Linked DNA regions of Arcticibacter tournemirensis. The protein of the gene in region 2 interacts with the protein of the main gene of each other region in a pairwise test. Links are inferred from orthologs where the notes say so. Each region holds a gene or a part of one and is shown on either strand. Other genes may lie near its edges.

Region 1 (4,157 bases), 3.3 Mb from region 2 along the record:
CGTCTTTTATGGAATATGTATACTTCTTTACAGGCATCTATTCTTCCGATATGCGCGTAAATGAGGGAGGAGGAAAGAAAGACGAAGGGGAAGATATCGAACTCGTCGAGGTTTCTTTCTCTGAAGCGCGAAGGATGCTTGAAGCGGGAGAAATCAGGGATGTGAAGACGATCCTGCTGCTGCAACATGCTGCACTAACCGGGCTGCTATAGTCTATCCGCCTTTTCTACTAGGCTCCTTGATGAGAACAACCGTAAATTCAAGTAATTTAGCTATCTTGTACCATGGTTGACCAGATAGGGGGAGGATGAATTTTTTGTCGCATTTTTATTTTGACCGGTATAGTGATAATCCCGAACGGATTATAGGGATGGTATTGCCCGACCTGGTTAAGAACGCGAGAAAAGATTGGTGTATTCGACCCGAAAAACACCAATACCTCTTTACAGCCGACAAGAAGTTAAATTGTATTCTCGAGGGCTGGAAACGACATCTCGAAGTTGACCGCTACTTCCATTCATCCGACTTCTTTCATTTCCACACTCAAAAAATCAAGGCGCTTATAGGGCCTTTTTTAATAAATGCAGAAGTTCGCCCTTCATTCGTTGCACATATTGCTCTTGAGCTGATGCTCGACAGTCTTCTTCTCAAAGAGCGTGTTGTTGGCACTAATCAGTTTTATAAATATCTCTCCGAAGCAGACGTTCCGTCGACCAAAATCTTCCTGGAGTTAAACGGTATTTCTGATACAACACAGTTCTTCACTTTCCTTGACGAGTTTATCAGTTCTGCTTACCTTAACCAATACAACGATTCCGGGCACATTATATACGCAATAGGTCGTATTTGTATGCGTCTCTGGACTGGTCCTTTTTCCGACACTCAAAAACTTCAGCTGACGGCCGTTTTGTTGCCCTATATGGAAAAGCTTGAAAAAGAATATATGGAGATTTTTGATCAGATCGAAAGACGGCTCAATCCGTATACCTGATCTTCACAACGATCTTTTTTACTGCATTGTCTTCATCTACCTTAATATTGGGACGGTGAGCATCCCCCGGAAAAAAAAGAAAGAATGTATCAGGCCTCGTAAGGTAAAATTTCCCCTCGGCATCATAAATCGCCACGTCTTTTTTCTCATTATAAGGATCTATAACGCGTGCTTTAGATACAGGGGCAACTCCCATTTTCTCGGTACCTTTATAGGTATACTGCAGGTCTATTGTATGCCGATGGGCTTCCCATTTCGTATTTTCAAAATCACGCATCGGCCCCACTGTTACGTTAACATATACATTGTTGCCATCAAGGGGGTATTTTCCCGGAGCGATTTTATCAAAGTCCGTTTCCTTTAGAAACTTAAAAGCGCTGTCCCACCAGGCTTTATTCTTATTATACTGGCTTTCAAACTCATGACGATTAACAGACACATGGGGATAGAGCTTCATGCCATTATACCACTTGCCATGCATGAACCATTTTTCAGTCCGACGCACCGATGAGCACGCGCTTAACATCATGGCGACGCAAAAAAACAATATACCTTGTTGCAAAAAATACCTTTTCATTTGAGAGCAATATTAGTGATTTTACAACAGGATCGGATGAACCATGTACATTGATTTTGAAAAAGTCTTATCTTCGTTCCCATGCCGCTTTTTGAGATTAAAGAACGAATGGATGCACTGGTTAAGGAACTGAACCAGCACAATTATAACTATTATGTACTAGCTCAGCCAACAATATCAGACTACGATTTCGATAAAAAGCTTGAAGAGCTTTCGGAACTGGAAAAACAGTATCCCGAGCTGCAGGACCCCGACTCTCCAACACAGAAAGTGGGAGGAGAAATTACAAAAGAATTCAAAACAGTGAAGCATAAATGGCCGATGCTTTCACTGGGAAACACATACAGCGAACAGGATTTGCGCGAGTTTGACGAAAGAATCCGAAAATCAATAGGAAGCGACTTTGAGTATGTCTGCGAACTGAAGTTCGACGGACTTTCCATGAGCCTTACGTATGAAGACGGCAAACTATTAAGGGCAGTAACTCGTGGCGATGGAACGCAGGGCGACGACGTTACAACCAATATCCGAACAATTAAACGAATTCCTGGAAAACTAAAAGGCGAGGGATATCCAGATAATTTCGAAATAAGAGGAGAGGTATTTATGCACCGGGCGGCTTTCGAAAGACTTAACTCTGAACGAATGAAAAACGACGAAGTTCCTTATGCGAATCCACGTAATTTTGCAGCAGGAACCGTCAAGTTACAGGATTCGGGAGAGGTAGCACGGCGACCACTGGATTGTTTCCTGTATTTTCTTTACACAGACAGAAGGCTTTACCGTACTCATTGGGATAGCCTCAATGCGGTTAAAGAATGGGGATTCCACGTCTGCGAACACAACAAGCTTTGCCGCAATATCGATGAGGTTCTTCAATTTATTCATTATTGGAGTGAGAATCGCTTTAACCTCAGCTATGATATAGATGGCATCGTATTAAAGGTAAACAGTTATGCTCAGCAGGATGAACTGGGCTTTACAGCTAAATCCCCCAGATGGGCCATTGCGTATAAATATAAAGCAGAAGAAGCAGAAACGATTCTTGAGAGTGTCAGCTACCAGGTGGGGCGTACCGGCGCTGTAACACCTGTTGCTAACTTAAAACCCGTTTTGCTTGCAGGCACCAGGGTAAAAAGAGCAACCCTTCATAATGCCAACGAAATAAGTCGGCTTGACCTTCATGAAGGCGATGCCGTGTTTGTCGAAAAGGGCGGCGAAATTATTCCTAAGATCACTTCTGTTAATACCATAAAAAGGCAATCGGGGAGCAAAAAAATCATTTACCCTGATATTTGTCCTGAATGTGGCAGTAATTTGATCCGAAGAGAAGGAGAAGCCGTTCACTATTGCCCCAACGATGAAGCATGCCCTCCTCAAATCACAGGAAAGATCCAGCACTTTATCAGCAGGAAGGCAATGAATATTGAAGGCATGGGTAGCGAAACGGTAGAAACGCTCTACAGGAAAGGACTCATAGAACATATAAGCGACTTATATTTGCTTCATGAAAAAGCCGACGCCTTAAAAGAGATGGACCGCTTTGGCGAGAAGTCTATCAGCAACATGCTCGAGGGAATCGAACGCTCTAAACAAATGCCCTTTGAAAAAGTACTTTTCGGTCTAGGGATCCGGTATATAGGTGAAACCGTAGCGCGGAAAATAGCAGCTTATTTCAAGAATATAGACAGCCTGATGAGTGCTACTTATGATGAACTTATTTCAGTAGATGAAATCGGCGAACGAATAGCTGAAAGTATTATTGCATACTTTAAAGACCCCAGACACCTCCAACAAATTGAAAAACTCCGGACTGCGGGCCTGCAGTTTGAAGCAGAGGAAAAAGTGGTACTGCTGGCAGGCAATAATCTGGAGGGAAAAACATTTATCATCTCCGGTGTATTCGAAAACTTTAGCCGGGACGAACTTACAGCGTTAATAGAATCAAACGGGGGGAAAATACTTAGCAGCATCTCCGGAAAACTAAATTATCTCGTAGCTGGTGATAACATGGGACCTTCAAAGCTTGAAAAAGCTAAAAAATTAAACATACCTGTCATCACCGACACGGAGCTTCTAAGTATGATAAGCAAATAACACGGTAACAATCAGGAATACGAAGAGAATCAGTAACGAAATCGGACAGGAAAAGCTATTAAATAGCAGAAAAATTAAGAAATAGCACTAAATTCGCGTCCGGCTTTATAAAGCTAAAGAGAACAGAGGATAATGAATAAATTTTACGGAACCGGGGTAGCAATGATAACCCCGTTCAATGCAGATGGATCCATTGATTTTGATGGATTAAAAAACCTGATAAATTTTCAGATTGAAGGAGGTGTAGAATACCTGGTATCGCTGGGTACAACAGGAGAATCAGCTACTTTAAGCAAGGATGAAAAAAAGGCGGTCTGGGAGTTTACGGCAGAAACAGTAGCAGGAAGAGTTCCGTTGGTTGCCGGCATTGGTGGGAATGCTACTTCCGAAGTTACCGAAAGCATAAAAAAGTTTAACACTCAGGGTTACGATGCGATCCTTTCGGTTAGCCCTTACTATAACAAACCCATTCAGGAAGGCATATATCAGCAC
Region 2 (5,752 bases):
GATTCACCCTCGGTCTTAAAACGGCCCTGTCCTACCGTAATCCCCGACGATATACTGTTATAGTCATTAAAGTCATAACTTACGTTACCCGAACTCCTGAATCCGTACCTGCTTGTACGACTTGTGCCTGTTTGAACTCTCAATATATTATCAGCTGGCGTGAGACTGCTGTTAAACGTTTCAGTAGTTTGAGGCCAGGTGCTGTTGCCGCCAAAGTTCGCTGTAATGCTCAGGCGGTTCTTGTTGATATTGAGATTTGCGTTACCATTATTCTGACGCGTACCAAGTCCTCCACTTACAGATCCGCTCACACCGCTCATCTCCTTCTTTTTTGTAATGATATTGATGATGCCTCCGGTTCCTTCAGCATCGTATTTGGCCGAGGGACTGGTGATCACTTCTACGTTTTTAATCTGGTCGGCAGGAAGCATTCTCATGGCATCGGCAGTGCTTGCAGCCACAGCTCCTGTAGGCTTTCCGTTAACCAGGATACGTACGTTCTGACTTCCTCTCAGTGAAACATTTCCATCCTGGTCTACAGACACCATGGGTACTTTTCGCAATACATCTCCGGCATTACCACCGCTTACTGTTGCATCCTTCTCTGCATTATAAACCACCTTATCAACCCTGTTTTCTACAACCGGAACTTCGCCGGTAACAGCAACTTCCTGGAGGATATTGGCCGAAGGGGAGAGAATAATGCGTCCGGCATTTGCGTCAGGCTTATGGGCTGAAGTTGAAACCTCGATAACTTTAGTCTGATACCCCATGAAAGACACCGTAACCTTATATTTTCCCGGAGCAACATTTTCTATTTTAAACGTACCCTTATTGTCGGTAAGGGCACCATTTGTACTTTTTGCTGCACCTGCCCTGGATAAGGCTACCGTCGCATATTCTACTGGCTTTTTGGTAAGCGAATCAATAATAAGTCCTGAAATCTTACCTGTTAGTGAAGGAGATCCACCCTGAGGCATCTGAGCGAAAGCGACTGTACTGCATAACAAGGCAGCAATTAATAGATATTTCATTTTTTTAAATGTGTGTTCCCTTATTTAGTTGTAAAGGGCGAATATTTGTTACAGGTAAAATGTAAACAGCAAAATCATAGCACTCCAGCCTGGCTACCAATTCTAATTGAAAGAGGCAGTCCAGATCAAACCACGCTGCTAATTTTAAACCGTTAGTTTATATCAAATCACAATATTTACAATTCTGCCTTTAACTACAATCACCTTTTTAGGAGGTTTTCCGTCAAGGAACTTTTGAACTGCAGCATTTTCGAGAACCACCTTTTCTATTTCCGGAACTTCAAGGGCCAGAGAGATATTGAGGTTCATCTTCATTTTTCCATTTACCGAAATAGGATAAGCAAACTCATCTTCTACCAGGAAGTCAGGATTAAACTTCGGAAAAGCAGCATCAGAGAAAGTTCCCGGCTGGTTACCCAGAAGCGTCCACAGCTCTTCGGTAATATGAGGAGCATAGGGCGCCAGAACGATAACCAAATCTTGCAGGATCTGGCGTTTGTTACATTTTAAATCTGTCAGCTCATTTACGCAGATCATAAAACTGGATACAGAGGTGTTAAATGAGAAGCGCTCTATATCTTCCTCTACCTTCCTGATGATCTTATGCAGCGACTTCAATTCTGCGCGTGACGGTTGCTCGTCAGATACGAAAAACTCAAACTGATCATTATGGAAGAGCTTCCAGAATTTGCGGAGGAACTTAAATACGCCCTCTATACCGTTTGTATTCCATGGCTTGCTTTGCTCAAGCGGACCAAGGAACATTTCGTATAAACGAAGGGTATCTGCGCCGTAACGTTCTATAATGTCGTCTGGATTTACAACATTATATTTCGATTTCGACATTTTCTCCACCTCTACACCGCATATATACTTGCCATTCTCAAGTATAAACTCAGCATTCTCAAATTCAGGCCTGAAGCTCCTGAATTTATCCAGATCGAGCACTTCATTCTCGACTATATTAACGTCAACATGAATATGAGAAGTTTTATACTGGTCTTTCAATCCGTACGACACGAAAACATGAGTTCCCACTCCGTCGTCATTAATAACACGGTAAACGAAGTTCGACCTCCCCTGGATCATACCCTGATTGATCAGCTTCTTAAACGGTTCTTCCTCTTCTACAAGAGCCAGGTCTTTCAGAAATTTGTTCCAGAAACGGCTGTATAAAAGGTGACCGGTGGCATGTTCAGAACCGCCGATATACAGATCGACATCTTTCCAGTATTGGATTGCTTTCTGCGGAGCAAACGTATCTCCCTGTCTTTCTTCCGGCGATGCCATATAACGATACCAGTACCAGCTTGAACCTGCCCAGCCAGGCATCGTACTAAGTTCATAAGGAGCCTCTCCTCTGTACTTCCACTCTTTTGCCCGTCCTAATGGAGGATCACCAGCTTCCGTAGGCAGATATTTATCTACCTCAGGTAAAACCAAAGGCAGCTCACTTTCTTCTATCAGGTAAGGAACATTTTCCTTAAAATAAACGGGGACAGGCTCTCCCCAGTAACGCTGGCGACCAAAAATGGCGTCGCGCATCCGGTACTGTATTTTTGCCCTGCCTGCGCCGATCTCTTCCAGTTTATTAATTAAAACGGGGATCGCTTCCTGGTAGGTCAGTCCATTAATAAAGTCAGAATTTATGTAACGGCCTTCTTTTGTAGGATCAGCTTCATGCTCAACATCTTTCTGCTTATCGAGGATCTGAATAACAGGAAGATTAAAGTGCTTTGCAAAGAGCCAGTCGCGTTGGTCACCCGAAGGTACAGCCATTACGGCACCTGTACCATAGCCTGCCAGTACATAGTCGGCTATCCAAACAGGTACCTTCTCACCGTTAAGAGGATTCAGCACATAGCTTCCCGTAAAGGCTCCCGATACAGTCTTCGTATCGGCCATGCGGTCAAGCTCAGATTTCTTCCTGGCCTGGGCTATATATGTTTCTATTTCTTCCTTTTGTTCCGGAGTGGTCAATAAAGGTACCAGCTCATGCTCGGGGGCAATAACCAGAAAAGTGACACCAAAGATCGTATCTACACGTGTTGTGAACACTTCTATGGAGTTGTGAGTTGGCTCTGAACTTTCAACTTTAAACTTCACACTGGCCCCTGTACTTTTGCCGATCCAGTTTCGCTGCATCTCTTTCAGGGGCTCAGGCCAGTCTATGGTATCCAGGCCCTGAAGAAGCCGGTCGGCATACGCTGTGATGCGCATACTCCACTGCATCATTTTCTTCTGTTCTACAGGATATCCTCCCCTTTCTGAGACTCCATCCTTTACCTCATCGTTGGCAAGCACCGTTCCAAGTGCAGGACACCAGTTCACGGTACTCTCTCTTAAATAGGTTAGGCGATATTTCAAAAGCTCTTCCTGCTGCTCGCGTTCAGTCATTTGCTTCCATTCGTCAGCAGTAAAGCTTTTAACATCTTCATCACAAACAGCCTTTACGCCTGCGCTTCCAGATGCCGAAAAATGAATTTCCAGCTCTTTTATCGACTCTGCTCTGTCTGATTCAAGGTTGTACCATGAATTAAACAACTGCATAAAGATCCATTGTGTCCATTTATAATAAGAAGGATCACTCGTCCGAACTTCACGGCTCCAATCGAAAGAAAACCCAATCTGATCAAGCTGCCTCCGGTAAGTAGCAATATTCTGTTCTGTTGTTACCGCAGGATGCTGCCCGGTCTGGATGGCATATTGCTCGGCAGGAAGCCCAAATGAGTCATAACCCATCGGATGTAAAACGTTAAACCCTTTAAGGCGTTTATAACGGGCAAAAATATCTGAGGCAATATATCCTAGAGGATGTCCTACGTGCAAGCCCGCTCCCGAAGGATAAGGGAACATGTCTAACACATAATATTTAGGCTTTTCGGAGTTATTATCAACCTTATAAGTCTGATTTTCTGACCAAAACTGTTGCCATTTTCTCTCTATTTCTCTAAACTGGTAATCCATGCTGCGAAAATAGCAATTTGAGCTGAATTTGAAGCAGATTAACAGCGATGAGTTGCATGTAAAACACACTTCACTTTCAACTTTAGACTCTAAACTTGTCCCGCTTCTTTCAACGTTTAGCTTTTAACTTTCAACTTTTAAAGTTCAACTTTCAACTCAAATCACTATTTTCGCGTATCTTAAAATTGACTATGGAAGAATTTGAAAGCAGTGCTTCTTCTAAAAAGACCAAACAGGTGTATATATCGACAGTAATCAGCATAGCGCTGGTGCTGCTCATGATTGGGTTACTCGGGCTGATACTGGTTCATGCACGTAATCTTTCGAACTACGTTAAAGAAAATATCGTATTGAATATTATAGTAAGCGATGGCGCGAAAGAAGTGGACGTGCTCGCGCTTCAAAAGCAACTCGATACCCATCCTTTTGTACTAAAGACACAATACGTGAGTAAAGAACTGGCCGCCCGCAATCTTCAAAAAGACCTGGGTGAGGATTTTGTTCAGTTCCTGGGATATAATCCGCTTCTTTCATCTATAGACATCTACTTAAAGGCCGATTACGCGAATAATGCCAGCATCGAGACGCTGAGTCGCCAGCTTACTAAGAATCCCCTTGTAAAAGAAGTTATTTATCAGAAGTCACTCATCGATATGGTGAATCAGAATATAAAGGTCATCGGACTGGTTATCCTGGCGTTTGCGATGGTACTTCTCGTGATCGCAGTAGCTCTTATTAACAATACCATCCGTCTTGCCATTTATTCGCAGCGCTTCCTGATAAAAAGTATGCAGCTTGTGGGTGCCACCAAGAGTTTTATTCAGAAACCATTCCTGGGATATGGTCTGTTACACGGTTTCCTTGGCGGCCTTATAGCCATCATTCTACTGTTGTTAACCCTGTATCTCGCACAGCAACAAATACCCGAGCTCATTATACTACGTAATTGGATTGAGTTTGGGTTTGTGTTCATCGCTGTTATTGGCATCGGGATATTAATCTCAGTTTTAAGTACTTACTTTGCGGTCAGTAAATATTTACGGTTAAAAATTTATAACCTCTACAGATAATGGCAAAAAAAACAATTTCTGAAAATACAGAAAACAGGCAGGTTCATTTTATTTTTGATAAAAGCAATTACAGGCTCATGCTCATCAGCATTGCCGTAGTCGTTATTGGATTTGCACTAATGGCCGGAGATACCGACATCTACGATTTCCGCAAAACAGTGCTTGCCCCTATTGTAGTGCTCATTGGCTTCACTATCGGATTTTTCGCAATTTTAAAGAAGCGTAAATAACATTAAATGACTATTCTTGAAGCAATTATCCTGGCCATCATTGAAGGCCTGACCGAGTTTTTGCCCGTTTCGTCTACCGGCCATATGATTATCGGCTCTTCCCTGATGGGAATCCAGTCGAACGAATTTGTAAAACTGTTTACCGTAGTCATCCAGTTAGGCACTATTCTATCCGTAGTTGTTCTTTATTTCAAACGTTTTTTCCAGAGCTTCGATTTCTATTTCAAGCTTCTGGTGGCCTTCATTCCTGCAATCATATTTGGCGCATTGCTTAGCGACACTATCGATCAATTGCTGGAAAGCCCGCTCGCAGTCGCTATATCGCTGGTACTTGGAGGAGTTGTATTGCTTTACGCAGATAAATGGTTCAACAATCCGGAAATTGATTCAACCGAGCAGATTAGTTATCCTACGGCTTTTAAGATTGGCCTTTTTCAGTGCCTTGCTATGA

Evidence for each region.
Region 1: the proteins of leuS (region 2) and ligA interact in binary tests that used the Escherichia coli proteins (3 or more experiments, as listed by UniProt). The link is inferred for Arcticibacter tournemirensis from one-to-one orthologs.

The regions. Positions count from the first base shown.
Region 1 is NZ_VFPL01000001.1:4,660,996-4,665,152, forward strand. The notes cover bases 1,221-4,157. They hold ligA (NAD-dependent DNA ligase LigA), read left to right. Parts: upstream 1,221-1,649; coding sequence 1,650-3,665; downstream 3,666-4,157. Other genes in these bases: BDE36_RS19400 (NanQ anomerase/TabA/YiaL family protein), read right to left, coding at 1,221-1,568; dapA (4-hydroxy-tetrahydrodipicolinate synthase), read left to right, coding at 3,798-4,157. Outside these bases: BDE36_RS19390 (NUDIX domain-containing protein), read left to right, coding at 1-212; BDE36_RS19395 (hypothetical protein), read left to right, coding at 308-991; more of BDE36_RS19400, read right to left, coding at 975-1,220. UniProt on the Escherichia coli protein: DNA ligase that catalyzes the formation of phosphodiester linkages between 5'-phosphoryl and 3'-hydroxyl groups in double-stranded DNA using NAD as a coenzyme and as the energy source for the reaction.
Region 2 is NZ_VFPL01000001.1:1,338,741-1,344,492, reverse strand. Bases 997-4,308 are described here. They hold leuS (leucine--tRNA ligase), read right to left. Parts: upstream 4,002-4,308; coding sequence 1,197-4,001; downstream 997-1,196. Other genes in these bases: BDE36_RS05730 (cell division protein FtsX), read left to right, coding at 4,193-4,308; BDE36_RS05740 (TonB-dependent receptor), read right to left, coding at 997-1,034. Also shown: more of BDE36_RS05740, read right to left, coding at 1-996; more of BDE36_RS05730, read left to right, coding at 4,309-5,071; BDE36_RS05725 (DUF3098 domain-containing protein), read left to right, coding at 5,071-5,301; BDE36_RS05720 (undecaprenyl-diphosphate phosphatase), read left to right, coding at 5,308-5,752.